DNA from 3 places in the Nocardia iowensis genome. Region 1 is predicted to be linked to each of the others. Evidence: riboswitches for the same ligand, from Rfam matches in the RefSeq annotation. Region 1 holds a riboswitch; each other region holds the start of a gene.

Region 1 (5,938 bases):
TGGTCCAGGTGCCGATCTGGGCCGCCGTGCGGTCGCGAATCCGCTGCAATCGAGTGAGCTGCACCGCGATCGTGTCGATCGTTTCGTCGTCCACACCCTCATCCTTGCTTGCATCAATCAATTAGTTGTGCGATGCAAGTATGCGGACGAGCCTGGTACTGGGGCAAGCGGTAAACGACGCTTTACTCGCCCTTGAACTCCGGGGCGCGCTTCTCGAACACCGCTTTGAGCGCCTCGGTGAGGTCCTCCGACGGCAGGAACGCGGCATTCCAGGCGGACACATAGCGCAGTCCGGCGGCCACCTCGTCCTTGCGCCGTTGATCGAGCACGTCCTTTACACCCTGCACCACCAGCGGCGGGTTCGCGGCGATCTCGCGTGCCGTGGCGTGTGCGGCATCGAGCGCCGCGTCCTGGTCCTCGAACACGTCGTTGACCAGGCCGATCTTCTCGGCTCGCACGGCGTCGATGTCCTTGGCGGTGTAGGCGAGCTCGCGCAACTGGCCCTCGCCGATGATGCCGGGCAGCCGGTGCAGCGACCCGATGTCGGCGACGATGGCGACCTTCGCCTCGCGCAGACTGAACTTGGCGTCGGCGCTCGCGTAGCGGATGTCCGCGGCGGCGATCAGGTCGAGCCCGCCACCGATGCACCAGCCGGAAATCGCGGCGATCACCGGCTTGCGGCTGTCCGCCACCGCGGTCACCGCCGCCTGCATCTTGCGGACCTCGGTCAGGAACTCGGTGCGCGGCGCGGCCAGCGCCCGGTCTCCCATCAGCGGACCGAACGTGCCGCTCATCGCGGGCAGATCGAGGCCGTAGGAGAAGTGCTTGCCCGAGCCGGTCAGCACGATCGCGCGCACCTCGGGGTCGGCGTCCAGCGCCTGGAAGATCTCCGGCAGCTCGCGCCAGAAATCGGGGCCCATCGCGTTGCCCTTGCCGGGACCCGTCAGGGTCACCTGCGCGACGTAGTCCTTGGTTTCGACGGTAAAAGCCTGCCAATCAGTCATCTGACCAGCGTAGAGGTGTCTACTTCGCGGCGCTCACAAGGCTGCCGGGAGGCCGCCGACCGATGGTGACCCGGCATGTAAATCCTTCGCAAAATTGATGCGGCGCACTGGTTCCGGCCGAGCTGTCGAGCGGATCATTAATCGAGTCAGCAAACCTCAATTCATCGGCTCGGAGGCCATCATGCTGATGCATCAGGGAATCGGCCTTGATCGGTTCAACCAAATCTCGCGCGCCCGTGCGATACACGCGCTCTTCGACTGCTGCTGCAATGTCACCTGGGCCGCCAAGCTCGCCGACGCCCGACCCTATCCGGATCGGGACGCGCTGCTGGCCAAGGCCGATGTCGAACTGCTCGCGTTGTCCCAGGCGGATCTCGATCGAGCACTCGAAGTAGTTGTGCACGAACCGGTCTCGGGGAGCAGGGTGACCGAGCTGGCACACGTCACACGCGCCAGGATCGCACGAATGCTCGGGCCGAGCGAGGGGTATCCGGAATACTGACGCATTCGCCGAGTAGCCGGGCGCACCACCCGCAATCGCTCTACTCTGGTGACATGCGCAGGTCGACATTGCCACCGATCGCCTGCCGAGTCGCGGACACCCTCATCGCCCGAGGGCATCACGGTGTCATCGTGACCCAGCCGGCACCGACGCCCACTGTCGCGGATGCCGCGCGAACGCTCGGGGTCGACGTGGGTGCCATCACCACCTCGCTGGTGTTCCTGTTGGACGAGGATCCGGTGCTGCTGCTGGTTTCCGGCGCGCACGAGGTGGACCTCGAGTCCACCGGAAAGCGGCTGGAAGGGACGCTGACCATGGCCCCCGCCGACCTGGTTCGCGAGGTGACCGGGCAGCCGATCAACGGTGTCGCACCGGTCGGTCACCCCACCAACCTGCCCACCTGGGTGGACACCGCGCTGTCCCGTCATCGCGAGGTGTGGGCCGCAGGTGGGCACCCGAACACGGTGTTCCGCACCTCTTTTCAAGAACTGGTGCGGATCACCGCCGGTCTGCCGATCGACGTCGACTGAATCACGCGAGCCCGCCGCTCCGCGTATTCAGGCCAGACCTAGGTGTCGCAACAGTGACGTCGGCGACCGGCGGAATCAATTTTCCGCAGGCGACGCGATCACCCGTCGCAGCCGACCACGGCGTAGTTTCGGACGTGTGACCGAAGCACAACGGCCCGCCACGGATTTCCAGATCCCCGACGATCTGAGCGGCATCACCGCCGAGCAGTTCCGCGCCTCGATGCGCCACTATCCCGCCGGTGTCACCGTCGTCACGCTGGACTCACCGCAGGGCCCGATCGGTTTCACCGCGACCTCGTTCGCGTCCCTGTCGCTGGCGCCCCCGCTCGTCTCCTTCAACATCTCGCACACCTCGTCCAGTCTGGCGGCGCTGGTCGATGCCGACTCCGTGGTCATCCACTTCCTCGGCGAACACCAGCACGACCTGGCCCAGCGCTTCGCCCGCACCGCCGAGAACCGCTTCACCGACCGCTCGCTGTGGACCACCCTCGACACCGGCGAACCAGTTCTGCACGGCACCCCCATCTGGGTCCGCGCCACCATCCACCAACTCATCCCCATCGGCGACCACACCCTGGTCGTAGGCCTGGTGACCCGAGTCCACGACAACACCAACGAAACCCCCACCGCCGCCCCCCTCCTCTACTACAACGGCCAATACCACCGCCCCACCAAACTCGGCGACTAAACCCCCTGCGAGCCCCGACTCAGCCGACAAGGCAGGGCGCGGCGCCGGTCGGGGCTTGGGAAGTGAACGGCCGGGTCTCGGGGGTGGGGTTCCAGAGGCCGTTGGTGCTGGCGTAGTTCCAGGTGGGGCCGGTGTGGACGAGGGTGGCTACGGCCTGGACGAGGCGGTCGATGTCGGCCGAGGTGGTGCCGAGGCCGATGCTGGCGCGCAGGGCACCGTCGAGCTCGAGGCGGGCGAGCAAGGGGTGGGCGCAGAAACGGCCGTCGCGGACGCCGATGCCGTGTTCAGCGGACAGGTAGGCGGCGACGTGGCCGGGGACGAAACCGTCCAGGGTGAAAGCGACGATGCCGACGGTGTCGGGGGCGTCGGTCCAGATGCGGAGCAACCGCACGCCGGGGATGGCGGCGAGACCGGCGCGGAGCCGGTCGGCGAGGTGATGTTCGTGAGTGGCGAGGGTGTCGGCGTCGATCTCACAGAGCGCGTCACAGGCGGCGGCGAGTGCGGCGGCCCCGAGCACGTTCGGCGAACCGCCCTCGTGCCGCTGCGGTGCGGGCGCCCACTCCGCGCCGGAGGTGGTGACCTCGCGGACCGCGCCGCCACCGGCGAGGTACGGCTCCGCGTTGTCCAGCCAATCCCGGCGACCGACGAGCACGCCGGCACCGAACGGCGCGTACAACTTGTGCCCGGAAAATGCGACATAGTCGATACCCGTGTCGCGCAAGCTGATTCGCCGATGCGGCGCGAGCTGCGCGGCATCGACCAGGATGCGTGCCCCGCACTGGTGGGCGATGGTAGCGAGGCGCTCCAACGGCAACACCTCGCCGGTGACATTGGACGCGCCGGTCACCGCCAGCAGCGCGGCGGGCTTGCTGCACAACTCGGCGACCAAGCGGCCGATGGTCTCCTCGACGGTGGCACCGGCCTGGACCACCCGGCGGCCGTGCCTGGTCCATGGCAGGAAGTTGGCGTGATGTTCGATGTCGAGCACCACGGTGTCGCCCGGCACGCAGGAGGCGAGCAGGTTCAGCGAATCGGTGGTGTTGCGAGTGAACACCACCACCTGGTCGTCGGCCGCGTCGAGGAAGCGGCTCACCGAACCACGGGCAGCCTCGTAGCACTCGGTGGAGATCCGCGAGGCATAGCCGGCGCCGCGGTGCACGCTCGCGTAGAACGGCAACAACTGCTGCACCCGGTCGGTGACCTGGGCCAATGCGGGTGCGCTCGCGGCGTAGTCGAAGTTTGCGTAGGTGGTCGTCCCGCCCTGGACGAGCGGCACCTGAAGGTCATCGCCGGACACCCGAGCAAGAGCGGCACAGTTACGATCCACAACAACAGTCATCAGATAAATCCCATCGGCTCTGGGACCCGCAATCAGATGATTCGTCGAGTCCGCGCTTGCCGCACCCGGTCGGGCGTCGGCCTGGTCGTCACCCGGAGCACCCCACCGCGGAGGAGGGTTGCCGACCAGCAAGCCGGGGCTGAACGCTGGTACTCATGACCTGACCCGAGATTGGCAGAAACAGCCCGACCCTGTCAACTGTGTCGTCGGCGTGGCCGCGGCGCGTAGTGGTCGGGTTGGGCGGGCGGGGCGGAAATGCGTTGCTTATTCGGGGGTTCTGGGATCACATTGCGGGGTGTCGGTTTCCCTGCTGCTCAGCTTTATCGGGGTGTGCGTCCTGCTGTCGATCACGCCTGGGCCGGATTCGTTCCTGGTGCTGCGATTCTCGCTGGTGGACGCGCGACCGGGGATCGCCGCCGCGATCGGGTCGGCACTGGGCGGCATTCTGTGGGCGGTGGTGGTCGCGGCCGGTGTCGCGGCGCTGCTGGAGCAGTCGGCGACGGCTTACCGCGTGCTCAAGGTGGTGGGTGGAATCTACTTGGTGTACTTGGGTGTTCGCGCGCTGCTCGACCAACGGCGGCAGCGGCGGGCTGCGCGGGAAGCCGGCGACTCCGACGGCCTGGCGCACACCGGCACGGGCACCCGTACCTCGGTTCGCTCGGCGTTCACCGCGGGGATCGTCTCGTGCATGTTCAACCCGAAGGTCGGCCTGTTCTATCTCGCCGTGCTACCCCAGTTCCTCACCGAGGTCACCTTCGTCAACACCCTCGCGCTCGGCGCCATCGAATCGCTCATCGCCGCGGTAGAGATGGTGATCCTGGCCTTGGTCGCCTCCCGCGCGGTCGCGCTGCTGCGCCGCCCGAAGATCCGGGAACGGCTGGAACAGGCCAGCGCCGCCATCCTGGCCACCCTCGGCATCGGCACCGCCGCCTCAGCGGCCTGAATCCCACCGCCGCGGCGGTGCTCGAAACGCCCTGAGCTGCAATATCACCGGGGCGATGAGCGGAATCACAACAGGGCGAACCCACCGACCCAGCGACTATCTGGCGAACCTGCCGCGGAACCCGCCCACCAGGCCTTGCTTCGGCGCGCCCGCAAGAAATCGCCACGACCTGCAACGACTCGGCCCGCGTTCGGGAGCCCCGCAACCGCGCCGGTGAACAACAAACGTCGACAACCCCGAGTACCGTGGACAACTGGTCACCAGGGTGTTTGCCCACTGGTAACCCAGCTATGACACAACAACACCAGGGAAGTGCGAGGCAGGTCGAATGGGAGGTGGGCAGGGCGTCATGCTCCAGCCACAGGTTGACGCGACGGTGGATCCGCTCCTACGGACCCCGCACACGCCACCGGCCCGGACTCTCGTCGACATCCTGACCGCCACCGCGCTGACCCACCCCGATGCACCCGCCATCGATGACGGCGACACGGTGCTCACCTACCTCGAACTCGTTGCCGAGATCGAGCAGACCGTGGCCCGGCTGGCCAAGGCGGGTGTGCGGCCGGGTGACCGGGTCGGCGTGCGCATGCCGTCGGGCTCCCGAGACCTCTACCTCACCATCCTTGCCGTGCTCTACGCGGGCGCCGCCTATGTGCCGGTCGACGCCGATGACCCGGACGAACGGGCCCAGCTGGTCTTCGGCGAGGCTCAGGTCACCGCGATCGTGACCGCGGCGGGCATCGAGACGACACCGGTGGGAATCCGTGCCGCAGCGGACAACTCACCCGACGCGAGCACAAGTTCCGCGCCGACCCCGGCCGACGACGCCTGGATCATCTTCACCTCCGGCTCCACCGGGACGCCGAAAGGTGTTGCGGTGACCCATCGCAACGCCGCCGCCTTTGTCGACGCCGAGGCCAGGCTCTTCCTGC
Region 2 (5,938 bases), 2.0 Mb from region 1:
GCACATCGCGAGCCTCGTTCCGCCCGTCGCGTGGCCATCTGGACGGATGGCCTGGCACGATGTCCCCGTGCAGCCGAGTCCCGTCACCACGATGCCCGATGCCCCGGTACTACCGACGCCGCGGCAGCGCCGCCTTGGCGCGCGTATCGCCGCGGCCGTCCTGCTCGCGGCGTTGCTGGTTCCCGTACTCGCGGGCTGCCTGCGGGTGCAGGTATCGATGGGCGTCTCGTCCAATGACCGGGTGTCCGGGCGGATCGTCGCCGCGGTCGTCCCCACCGAGCCCAACGACAAGGGTCCACAGCTGAAAGCGCCCGACTCGCTCGCGGCGAAGGTGCGGGTGGAGCCCTACACCCAGGACGGCTACGTGGGTAGCCAGGTGTTCTTCGAGGACATGTCGTTCGGCGAGGTCGGACAGCTCGGTCAGCTGTCCGAACAGACCCAGGGCATGTTCCAGCTGGGCTTCCAGCGCACCGGCGACCTGGTCAGCCTCAGCGGCCGCGTCGATTTGAAGTCCGTGCCACCGCACGGCTCCGACGTGCAGTTCACCGTCGCGTTCCCGGCCCGCGTCGCCAAGACCAACGGCACCCGTGAAGGCGACAACATCGTCTCCTGGAAACTCCCCGCCGGCGACGTCTCCACCGTGCGCGCCGAGGTCAGCTACGCCGACCCCAACACCCGCTCCTTCGCGGGCTGGGCCGGCATCGTCGGCGGCATCACCCTCGCCGTCGCCGCCATCATCGCCACCATGGCCTACATGGACCGCAACCCGCCTGCCCCCGGCGCCCCCACCGGCCTCTCCTGGAGCCGCTGGTGGAAAACGGTCAAGCAGGGCCGTTGAACGGGACATGACGGAGGCTCCACTTGCGCTTTGCCGCAGGCAGGTCCCGTTCGTCGGATGGGTGACGCTGGTCGGGGCCGGTATCGCGGTGGGCGGGGCGGGGATCGGGCTGTTCAACCGGATGACAGTGCGGCAGCTGACGGACGCGGCGGGCGGTGTGACCGAGCCGGTGACCGTGTGTGTTCCGGCTCGTGACGAGGCGGAGCGATTGCCCGGGCTGCTTGCGGACCTGCGGGTGCAGCAGGGGGTGGCGCGGATGAGTGTGTTGATTCTCGATGACGCGTCGGGCGATGACACGTTTGCGGCGGCGATCGAGGCGGCCGGTGGCGATCCGCGAATCACGGTGTTGCGCAACGACACCGAACCAGCGCCCGGGTGGACCGGGAAGGCCGCCGCGTGTGCGCGATTGGCCGAGGCGGTGGCGACGCCGGTGCTGGTGTTCGTGGACGCGGATGTGCGACTGGGACCGGGTGCGGTCGCTGCGGCGGTCACCGAATTGCGCAGGCGGCGGGTCGCGTTGCTGTCACCTTGGCCGATGCAGCGGGCCGAGTCCGTGGCCGAGGCGTTGGTGCAGCCGCTGCTGTGCTGGTCGTGGGCGGCGACATTGCCGATTTCGGTGGCGAATCGGAGTCTGCGGCCGTCGACTTCGGTTGCCTGCGGCCAATTTCTGGTGTTCGACACCGCTGCCTACCGGGCCGTCGGCGGGCACGCCGCGGTGGCCGCCAGTGCCACCGAGGACCTTGATATCGCCCGAACACTGCGCCGCGCAGGACAACCCACCGCCCTCGTGGGCGCGGGACGGATGGCAAGCACCCGAATGTACTCGGGCGTACACGAACTCGACGACGGCTACACCCGCTGGCTGTGGTCGGCCTACGGCGGCACGATCCCGGGCGGCGCGGCCGTGGGACTTCTTGCCGCCCTCGGCTATTGGGTGCCACCGTTGGCGGCGTCGTGTGGTCGCGGCACCGTCCGCCGCATCGGACTCCTCGGCTACGCCGCCGCCGTCACCGGCAGGCTGTTGTCCCGCTCCCTCGAAACCGGCGGTCCGGTCGCCCCCGCCGATGTCGTTGCCGCACTGGCCCACCCGCTGTCCATCGCCGCCTATCTCCGGCTGTGGGTACGCTCCCACCGCGCCCGCCGACGCGGGACGCTGCGCTGGAAGGGTCGCGCGCTCGGTTCCGTCGGCGCCTAGCTGGGGCTTACCGAACCTCGGTGATGCCAACCGTGGGCAAGAAGAAGCAGGACTTTCCGCCGTTCTCCACCGTGCCGAAAACCGCGGCCAGCACGGTGCCGGTGCCGGTCTCGACGGGTACGGCGCGGACGCCGCCCATCGGGAGGGCGGCGAAAAAGAAGTCCTGGATGGCACGTTCGGCCATCGGGCGCAGGGCGGGCGGGACTTCGGCGGGAATCATGCCACCGAAGACGGTGGACAGCGGGCCCATGGCGGCCAGCCCGCCTCGGCCGCTCGTCAGGTTCATCCAGGCGACATGCATGCCGGTGGTGTCCGAGCCGTCGTGGCCCAACCCGTACGGGATGAAGGTGAACATGGTCTGCCCGGCCTTGACGGCGGTCAGGTCGAGGCCGGGAATGGCGACCGTGGTCTTGGGCCATGGGCCCGGCACGGCACCCGCCACCGCGGGGGCCAGTCCGTAGGTGGTGCCGTCGAGGCAGAACGCTGCCGCGGTCGGGTAGAGGAACGGCTGCATACCGAAGGAACGCAGGCCCTCGATCGCGGTGTTGTACACGCCGAGGACATCGCCGGGCGCGGCGGTACCGGTCTGGGCGGGACGATCCCCCGTCGTGCGGACCTCGCCAGGAGCGGGCGGCGCCGGGGCCGCACTCGCGACAGGAGCGGCCAGGGCCAGTGCGACCGAGCAGGTCGCGACAGCAGACAAAATGGTCAGACGGCGCATCACGGTCACGGAGACCTCTCTCATCGTCGACGCAATCGAAGGTCGACGGTACTCCGGCAAACCCGCTGAACTGGCTGTATTACGCCCGGCAAGTCATCGGCGTGTCCTGCGGACGACCTGCAAGGGGCCCCGCACAGCGCGAGTCGTACGCTGCTTCCGGCAGTACCGCCCGAATACGTGAGCAGCACACCGTCCAGGTGGCGCGGCACTGTCGCCGGAAACCGATCAGGCTGTGTCAGCACATGTCCGGCTATCGGATTTACTCCGCGAATCGGACCCCGGCAAGATCTACGCTCACCGTGATTACTTCCCTTGCCCCAGGGTTCGCCTGCTGGGCATGATAATTCGGCTCGACCCTGGCATCACCCGATGTCCGGATCGGCGACAACCATCCAGAGCGACCGAGAGACCTGGCTCGTCGACGTCGCAGCAACCCCCCGGTTCACCGGGTGCGGGTGCTTCCGCCGGGACCGATGGAGGAACCGAAGTGATCATTTCCGCTGCTCGCGGCACCCGTTGGGGCCGTCGCCATATCGATCAGTGCAAAGTGACGTCCGCGAGCTGTCGGGGCTGACCCGCAGCCAGTCTGTGCACCCGTCGCTGGCCGGGTGATGTGACCGCGGCCCGAGTGGCGCGGTCTCGTTCGTTCTTCCGAAGGACCCGTCATGAGTGAGCGTAGCGAGCGAACAAAAGGCACAGCTGCCAAACGCAGTCATGACGGAGCCGAGCGCCAGCGAGGTGGAGTCATGAGTGCGTCCGCCGCACCCGATGCCGCCGCCGTCCCCGGCGAAACCGACGCCGATACCGGCACGCCGGTTGCTGTCGACACCGCGACCGGTGCCGAAACCGCCGCAGACCCGGGGCAGGCCGCCCCCGCACCAACCGTGGCCAAACAGTGGCACCCGTGGCGGTGGGTGATCAGCGCCGTCGCGCTGATCCTGCTCGCGCAGTTCATCCATGGCCTGGCCACCAACCCGGGTTGGGATTGGCCGACGTTCGCCAAGTACGTCACCGCGGAATCAGTGCTGGCAGCGCTGAAAGTGACGCTGGAACTGACCGCTTGGGGAACGGCACTCGGCTTCCTGCTCGGCACCGCGCTGGCGATCGCCCGATTGTCGAACAACCCGGTGCTACGGGTGATCTCGTGGTGCTACATCTGGGCATTCCGCTCGATCCCGCTCATCGTGCAGCTGCTGTTCTGGTTCAACATCGCCTACCTGTACAACACGCTGTCGCTCGGAATCCCGTTCGGCCCCGCGTTTTTCACCTTCGAGGTGAACGGCGTGATCAGTGGCTTCACCGCGGCGGTGATCGGGCTGGCCCTGCATCAGGCGGCGTATTCGGCCGAGATCATCCGCGCCGGCATCATCTCCGTGGACGCGGGCCAGCTGGAAGCCGCTGCGGCGCTCGGCATTCCGCGCCTGCGACAGTTCCGCACCATCGTGGTCCCGCAAGCGATGCGGTCGATTCTGCCCAATGCGACCAACGAGGTGATCAGCCTGTTCAAGGGCACCTCGATCGTCTCGGTGATGGCGATCGCGGAACTGTTCTACCAGGTCCAGGTGATCTACGGACGCAACGGCCGGGTGGTGCCGCTGCTGATGGTCGCGACCGCCTGGTACATCGTGCTCACCACCGTGCTCTCGGTGGCGCAGTACTACATCGAGCGCCACTACGCCAAGGGCACCCAGCGCACCCCACCGCCGTCGCCGGTCGCGCGGGCCTGGCAGAAGCTGCGCGAGATCGCCGAAAACAGCACCACCGCACCACGAGGAGCGACCCGATGACCGCCGCACCCGCCGTCGAAATTCGCGGCGTCCGCAAATCCTATGGTGCGCACGAGGTGCTGCGTGGCGTCGATTTGACCGTGCGCTCCGGCGAGGTGGTGACGGTGATCGGTCCCTCCGGCTCCGGCAAGTCCACGCTGCTGCGGGTGGTCAATCATCTGGAGTCGCTGGATGCGGGCACCGTGCACATCGACGGTGAGCTGATCGGATATCGGCTGCGCCGCAACATGTTGCACGCGCTGCCCGATCGTGAGGTGCGCAAGCAGCGTTCCCGGATCGGGTTCGTCTTCCAGCAGTTCAACCTGTTCCCGCATTTGACGGTGCTCGACAATGTCACGCTCGCACCGCTTTCCACACACGGCCGCACAGCGGGCAAGCGCCGTGACCGCAAGGAGGTCGAAGCCGAGGCGCGGGTGCTGCTGGAGCGGGTCGGCATCGGCGAGTTGGCCGACGCGTATCCGCGCCGGCTGTCCGGCGGACAGCAGCAGCGGGTGGCGATCGCGCGGGCACTTGCCCTGCGCCCCCGAGTGATCCTGTTCGACGAGCCGACTTCCGCATTGGATCCCGAGCTGGTCGGCGAGGTGCTCGACGTGATCCGCGATCTCGCGCACGGCGGCACCGCACTGGTGATCGTCACCCACGAGATCGGCTTCGCCCGCGAAATCGCCGACACCGTCGTGTTCTTGGACGCGGGCGCCATCGTCGAACAGGGCACGCCGCAGTCCGTCCTCGATAATCCGCGCCACCCGCGCACCCGCGCCTTTCTGTCCCGAGTCCGCTGATGAACAGGTACCCGATGAAGCTTTCCGCCCTGGCCACCGCCGCGACCGCGGTCGTGCTGCTGGCCACCGGCTGCACCGACCCCGATGCGGATTCCGCGGGCCAGCCCGCCGGTGCGATCACCTTCGACCTCTCCGCCGCCCAGTCCGGCCGCGTCCGCGCCGCCAAGGTGGACAGCATCGCCGCCGAAGTGCCGCAGGCCATTCGGGACCGCGGCACCCTGGTGGTGACCGGCTCGTCCGGCACCGCGCCGCCGCTGCGCTTCTACGCCGAGGACGACAAGACCGTGGTCGGCTCCGAGGTCGATTTCGCCTCGCTGATCGCCGACATCCTCGGCCTGAAACTCGATGCGCAGGTGGCGGATTGGTCACAGAACTTCGTGCGCATCGATTCCGGTGAGGTCGACGCCTTCATCTCCAATGTCACGGTGACCGAGGAGCGCAAGGAGAAATATGACTTCGCCACCTACCGCAAGGACACTGTGGCGCTGGAAGTACCCAACCAGAGCACCCTGGCGTACCAGGACCGTAAGAGCCTGGCGGGCAAGCGGATCGGCGTCGGCAGCGGCACCAATCAGGAACAACTGCTGGTGAAGTGGAATGAGCAGAACCGCGCCG
Region 3 (5,938 bases), 1.0 Mb from region 1:
GCGACCGCATGGACCGTCTTTGCCGTCAGCGCCGCCCTGCTGGTCCTGTCCGGTGTCATCAAATACACCTGGCCCGGCCGCAAGATGAAGGACGCGGGCGTCGCCAACCGCTCCCTCGTACTCGGCGCGGTCCTCGGCATCATCGGCTTCTTCGTCATCCCCGTGCTAGGCCTGTTCGTCGGCTTCGTCCTCGGCGTGTACCTCGCCGAACTCCACCGCCTCCGCATCCCCCAACAGGCCTGGCAGGCAACCCTGCACGCCCTCAAAGGCGTAGGCCTGTCAATCCTGATAGAACTCTTCGGCGCCCTCCTCGCCACCGCCGTCTGGCTGATCGGCGCCATCGCCACCTAGGCCGCGCTCTCGACTGCGGTACAGCGTGCGTACGCCAACCGCGTTGCCTACCAGCGCTACTCGATGACGGGCAGCGGAATGGTGTCTGCCGCTTGGAGTTTGGGGAGGGTGTCGCGGCGGATGGGGAGGGTCGGCTGGTCGCTGTGGTGCAGCGGGCGGGTGGGGGCCGGGTCGGCGGGGAGGGGGCGGACCCGGGCGGGGAGGCGGTAGAAGGCGCGGGCGTTGTCCTCGAGGACGGCGAACATGTCGGTGCCGACGACGTCGCAGATGAGGTCGACGTCGGAGTCCCGGAAGGGGCGGCCCGCGCGGGTGCCCGGCAGGTCGGTGCCGAACATCAGGGCCTCGGGGTTGACCGCGTGGATGCGGCGCAGGGTGTCGGCGACGTTCATCGCAACCCGACCGAAGCCCGTTGCCTTCACCCGCGCGCCGCGGTCGACCAGATCGAGCAGGTAGGGCAGGCCCTCCTCGGACATGCCGAGGTGGTCGACGGCGAAGACGGGAAGTTTGGAGATGACCGGCTGCAGCGAGGCCAGCATCTGGCCGTCGATGTAGACCTCGACGTGCCAGCCGACGAGTTCGTGCGCGCGCAGCGCCTGCAGGGTCATGCCGGTGATGTCCGCGGCGGCCCGCTTCAGATTGAAGCGCAGGCCGCGGACGCCGATGCGGTCCAGTTCGATGATCTCGTCGTCGGTGGCGTCCAGGTCGAGCCTGGTGACACCGACCCAGCCCGCACCGAGTTCGGCGAGGGCCGCCTTCAGATAGGTCTGGTCGGTGCCCTGAAAGGAACCACTGACCACGGCACCGCCGCCGACATCGAAGCGCGACATGCGCTTTCGATAGTCGGCGATGGTGAACGGGTCGGGCAGGTAGCCCTCGTTCTCGAACCGCGGGAACCGCGGATCGAAGATGTGGAGATGGGCATCGAACACCTGTACAGAATGCCTCAGGAAAACTAATTCTGCTGTCGCGGAGGTAACAGATTCTTCCCGAGCAGGCTCAGACCTTGTGCGGCTCGCTGGCCCGCAGCATGTCTTCCCGCTCGACCACCTTGACGCGCTCGCGGCCCTCAGGCTCGCCGAGCGAACGCTCGTGCGCGTCGAGGCGGTACCAGCCCTGCCAGGTGGTGAACGGAATGCCCTTGCTCTCCAGGAACTCGGTGACGGCGTCCAGCTCCGGCCGCGCGGCCGGGGTGAAGTTCGCGCTGTCGTCGAGCAGGCAGGCCACCGTCTCGTTGGCGTCGCCCTTGGTGTGGCCGATGAGGCCGACCGGGCCGCGCTTGATCCAGCCGGTGACGTAGGTGGCCGGGATGTAGCGGTCCGCGCCGTCGGCGTTCTCGTCGGCGATGACGCGCCCCGCCTCGTTGGGCACGGTGCCCGCCTGGTCGTCGAACGGCAGGTTGGTCAGGTTCTGCGACAGGTAGCCGACGGCCCGGTAGACCGCCTGCACGTCCCATTCCTTGAACACGCCGGTGCCCTTGACGTTGCCGGTGCCGTCGAGCTGGGTGCGCTCGGTGCGCAGGCCGACCACCTTGCCGTTCTCGCCGAGGATCTCGGCGGGCGACTCGAAGAAGTGCAGGAACAGCTTGTGTGGCCGGTCGCCGACGTCGCGAATCGCCCACTGCTCCAGCGTGTTGGCGATCATGTCGACCTGCTTGGAGTGGCGGCGCGCGGCCTCGGAGCCCTCGTCGTATTCGATGTCCTCGGGATCGACGATGACCTCGATGGTCGGCGAGTGGTCCAGTTCGCGCAGCTCCAGTGGGGTGAACTTGGCCTGTGCCGGGCCACGGCGGCCGAACACGTGCACCTCGAGCGCCTTGTTGGCCTTGAGGCCCGCGTAGACGTTCGGCGGGATCTCGGTCGGCAGCAGCTCGTCACCGGTCTTGGCCAGCACCCGCGCCACATCGAGTGCGACGTTGCCGACGCCGAGCACGGCGACCTTCTCCGCGTCCAGCGGCCAGGTGCGCGGGACGTCCGGGTGACCGTCGTACCAGGACACGAAGTCCGCGGCGCCGTAGGAGCCGTCCAGGCCGATGCCAGGGATGCCAAGCGCGCGGTCGGCGTTGGCGCCGGTGGAGAAGATGACCGCGTCGTAGAACGTGCGCAGATCATCGAGGGTGATGTCGGTGCCGTAGTCGATGTTGCCGAGCAGGCGCACCTGCGGCTTGTCGAGGACCTTGTGCAGGGCGGTGATGATGCCCTTGATGCGCGGATGGTCCGGCGCGACGCCGTAGCGGATCAGCCCGAACGGCGCGGGCATGCGCTCGAACAGGTCGATGCTCACCTCGGCATCGGACTTCATCAAGGCGTCGGCGGCGTAGATCCCGGCCGGTCCGGCGCCAACGATCGCGATGCGGAGCGGGCGGCTCGCTGCATTCTGTTCGGTCATCTTTTACGCGCACCCTTATGGTCGAGAACAATTACGGCGTCTTCCTTAGCCTAGGCTAAGTTACGCGCTGGCTGGTTGCACCTGTCGATGCGGACACTGAGGGTGTCGGCTCGTGGCCACCCCAGTCGCGGCTATGACAGCAGGCCGCAGTCCCGCGATTCTATCGGTGACGACGCGGACGGCCCTCGGCGGTGCGCGAACTGAGTGGATGCCACCCGGCCCGTTCTGTCCGGGTTACCCGACCCGGCGAGGCTGATCCTCGCGTTGTCGAGCGCACTTCACCGCGTACTGCCGTGCGGGGCGGGGGCGATCGCCGGATAACCCTGCCGACCAGGGATCATCGTCGTATGAGCGATCAGCAGTCACCCGCGGAAGACGAAGTCATCGTGGTCGATCAGACCGACAAGCGTTCGGTGGCGCCGTTCGTCGCGGCCGCCGTGCTCGCGGTGATCGTGCTCGTCGCGATCACCATCGGCGGGGTGCTGTCGCCCGCTGAGAAAAATGTCACAGAATCGGACAAGATCGCCGCCGCGGTGCGCAACTTCGTCGACGGCTCCAACAGCACTGAGATGGTGCCTCCACCAGGCACGGGATGCCCGGGCTTCGATCCGAAACGATCCCCGCTGGCGGGTCGGTCCGGCGCCGGAAAGACCGTGGAAATCACGAAACTCGTCGATCCGATGGTCGATGGCGACCGGGCGAAGGCCACGGTCACTACCAAGGTCGACGGCGACGAGTCGACCGCGACCTGGAATCTGACCCGGTCCGGCGACAAATGGCTGGTCTGTAATTGAGCATTCTCATACCGTGAGCAGCCGTTTGACAGGGTGACCCTTGTCCAGGCAATCTCAGCAGAAGGTCATGAGAACCAGTGTCAAGCCCCGGCAATACTGGTCGGCAACCCTCCTCCGCGGTGGGGTGCTCCGGGTGACGACCTGGCCGTGCGTCAAACCCGAGCGCGGCAAGTGCGGATTCTAGGAGGGTCCATATGAGTTATGCCGGTGACATCACCCCGCAGCAGGCCTGGGAATTGTTGCGGGACAACCCGGAAGCCGTTCTGGTCGATGTGCGTACCGAGGCCGAGTGGAAGTTCGTCGGCGTGCCCGACACCAGTTCGATCGAGCGCCCCACGGTGCTGATCGAGTGGGTCGACACCACCGGGACGCGCAACAGCGAGTTCACCGAGCAGCTGGTCACGGCGCTCGACGGACACAATCCGGACGCCCCGGTGATCTTCCTGTGTCGGTCCGGGCAGCGCTCCATCGGCGCGGCGATCGCCGCGACGCAGGCCGGGTTCGCCACCTCCTACAACGTGCTCGAGGGCTTCGAAGGCCCGGTCGACGAGCACGGGCACCGCGGCGGCAGTGGCTGGCGTGCCCTCGGCTTGCCCTGGCGGCAGTCATGAACTGCTGTCTGATCAACGCGTTGTCGCGGAGCTCTGTCGTCGGGAGGCAGTCGTGATCACCGGTGGTGCGTTCGACAAGCCGCTGCCCGACGGCGTCGGTCCCGCGACGCTCGGCGTGCGAGGAGGGTTGCGGCGCTCCGGTTTCGAGGAAACCAGCGAGGCGCTGTACCTGACGTCCGGTTTCGTCTACGAGAGTGCGGAGGCCGCCGAGGCCGCGTTCACCGGCGACGTCGAGCATTTCGTCTACTCCCGCTACGGCAACCCGACGGTCGCCATGTTCGAGGAGCGGATGCGGCTGCTCGACGGTGCCGAAGCGTGTTTCGCGACCGCGAGCGGAATGTCCGCGGTATTCACCGCTTTGGGCGCGCTGCTCGGCGCCGGTGATCGACTTGTGGCCGCGCGCAGCCTGTTCGGGTCCTGCTTCGTGGTGTGCAACGAGATCCTGCCGCGCTGGGGAGTGGAGACCGTCTTCGTCGACGGCGAGGATCTGGGCCAGTGGGAGCAGGCACTGTCCGTGCCCACCAAGGCGGTGTTCTTCGAGACACCGGCCAATCCCATGCAGACCCTCGTCGACGTGCGCCGGGTCACCGAGCTCGCGCACGCCGCGGGCGCGAAAGTGGTGCTGGACAACGTCTTTGCCACACCGCTGCTGCAGCGGGGCTTCGAACTCGGCGCCGACGTGGTCGTCTACTCGGGCACCAAGCACATCGACGGCCAGGGTCGGGTGCTCGGCGGGGCCATCCTCGGCGAGAAGGACTACATCGAGGGTCCGGTGAAAACCCTGATGCGCCATACCGGTCCGGCGCTCAGCCCGTTCAATGCGTGGACCCTGCTCAAGGGCTTGGAGACAATGCCGCTGCGGGTGCGTCATTCGACCGAGTCCGCGCTGCGCATCGCCCGCTACCTGGAGACCAACAAGGCCGTCAGCTGGGTGAAATACCCCTTCCTGGAATCACATCCGCAACACGGCCTGGCCACCAGCCAGATGAGCGCGGGCGGCACCGTGGTCACCTTCGAACTGAACGCGCCCGCGCACGAAGCCAAGAAGCGCGCGTTCGAAGTCCTCAACCGCCTCCGCATCGTCGACATCTCCAACAACCTCGGCGATGCCAAGTCCCTGATCACCCACCCCGCCACCACAACCCACCGCGCGATGGGCCCGGAAGGCCGCGCCACCATCGGCCTCACCGACGGCGTAGTCCGCATCTCGGTAGGCCTGGAGGACGTCGAAGATCTCCTCGCCGACCTCGACCGCGCGCTGAGTTAGCACCCCACAGAAGACTCCACACGTTTCACAGCGGGTTGATGGTCCTGTGAAACGTGTGGACCGTCTGTGAAGTTCAGGCCAGGGCGCGCAGGCGGGGGGCGAGGTCGCGCTGGAACAGGTCGAGGAAGCGACGCTGGTCGTGGCCGGGGGCGTGGAAGACCAGGTGGTTGAGGCCGGCGTCGAGGTAGGGCTTGATGAGGTCGACGGCCTGGTCGGGGTCGCTGGCGACGATCCAGCGCTTGGCGATCTGTTCGATCGGCAGTGCGTCGGCGGCGGCTTCCATCTCGATCGGGTCGGTGATGCTGTGCTTCTGTTCCGGAGTCAGGCTCAGCGGTGCCCAGAAGCGCGTGTTCTCCAGGGCCAGTTCGGGATCGGTGTCGTAGGAGATCTTGATTTCGATCATCCGATCGATGTCGTCGACGGTGCGGCCTGCCTTGGCGGCGCCCTCGGCGACTGCGGGCATCAGTTTCTCGGTGTAGAGCTCCATGCCCTTGCCGGAGGTGCAGATGAAGCCGTCACCCGCACGTCCC

The links. Region 1 has a riboswitch for S-adenosylmethionine ahead of KV110_RS02520 (aminotransferase class V-fold PLP-dependent enzyme). Riboswitches for the same ligand answer to the same signal wherever they lie in the genome.
Region 2: it holds a riboswitch for S-adenosylmethionine, as region 1 does, so the genes downstream of both, KV110_RS11660 (amino acid ABC transporter permease) here and KV110_RS02520 (aminotransferase class V-fold PLP-dependent enzyme) in region 1, are expected to answer to the same signal.
Region 3: it holds a riboswitch for S-adenosylmethionine, as region 1 does, so the genes downstream of both, KV110_RS39165 (rhodanese-like domain-containing protein) here and KV110_RS02520 (aminotransferase class V-fold PLP-dependent enzyme) in region 1, are expected to answer to the same signal.

The regions. Positions count from the first base shown of each region.
Region 1 covers NZ_CP078145.1:526,942-532,879, reverse strand. The annotation lists gene KV110_RS02545 (MarR family winged helix-turn-helix transcriptional regulator) at 1-94, opposite strand, end outside; gene KV110_RS02540 (crotonase/enoyl-CoA hydratase family protein) at 183-1,004, opposite strand; gene KV110_RS02535 (2-oxo-4-hydroxy-4-carboxy-5-ureidoimidazoline decarboxylase) at 1,186-1,506, shown strand; gene KV110_RS02530 (YbaK/EbsC family protein) at 1,560-2,036, shown strand; gene KV110_RS02525 (flavin reductase family protein) at 2,173-2,724, shown strand; gene KV110_RS02520 (aminotransferase class V-fold PLP-dependent enzyme) at 2,744-4,063, opposite strand; SAM riboswitch class IV at 4,111-4,224, opposite strand; gene KV110_RS02515 (LysE family translocator) at 4,359-5,006, shown strand; gene KV110_RS02510 (Pls/PosA family non-ribosomal peptide synthetase) at 5,356-5,938, shown strand, end outside.
Region 2 covers NZ_CP078145.1:2,533,570-2,539,507, reverse strand. The annotation lists gene KV110_RS11675 (LppM family (lipo)protein) at 92-838, shown strand; gene KV110_RS11670 (glycosyltransferase family 2 protein) at 846-2,033, shown strand; gene KV110_RS11665 (hypothetical protein) at 2,041-2,778, opposite strand; SAM riboswitch class I at 3,140-3,234, shown strand; gene KV110_RS11660 (amino acid ABC transporter permease) at 3,501-4,541, shown strand; gene KV110_RS11655 (amino acid ABC transporter ATP-binding protein) at 4,538-5,323, shown strand; gene KV110_RS11650 (ABC transporter substrate-binding protein) at 5,323-5,938, shown strand, end outside.
Region 3 covers NZ_CP078145.1:8,476,733-8,482,670, reverse strand. The annotation lists gene KV110_RS39185 (DUF456 domain-containing protein) at 1-351, shown strand, start outside; gene KV110_RS39180 (amidohydrolase family protein) at 408-1,280, opposite strand; gene KV110_RS39175 (FAD-dependent oxidoreductase) at 1,348-2,736, opposite strand; gene KV110_RS39170 (Rv0361 family membrane protein) at 3,084-3,530, shown strand; SAM riboswitch class IV at 3,594-3,710, shown strand; gene KV110_RS39165 (rhodanese-like domain-containing protein) at 3,725-4,141, shown strand; gene KV110_RS39160 (O-succinylhomoserine sulfhydrylase) at 4,194-5,408, shown strand; gene fgd (glucose-6-phosphate dehydrogenase (coenzyme-F420)) at 5,482-5,938, opposite strand, start outside.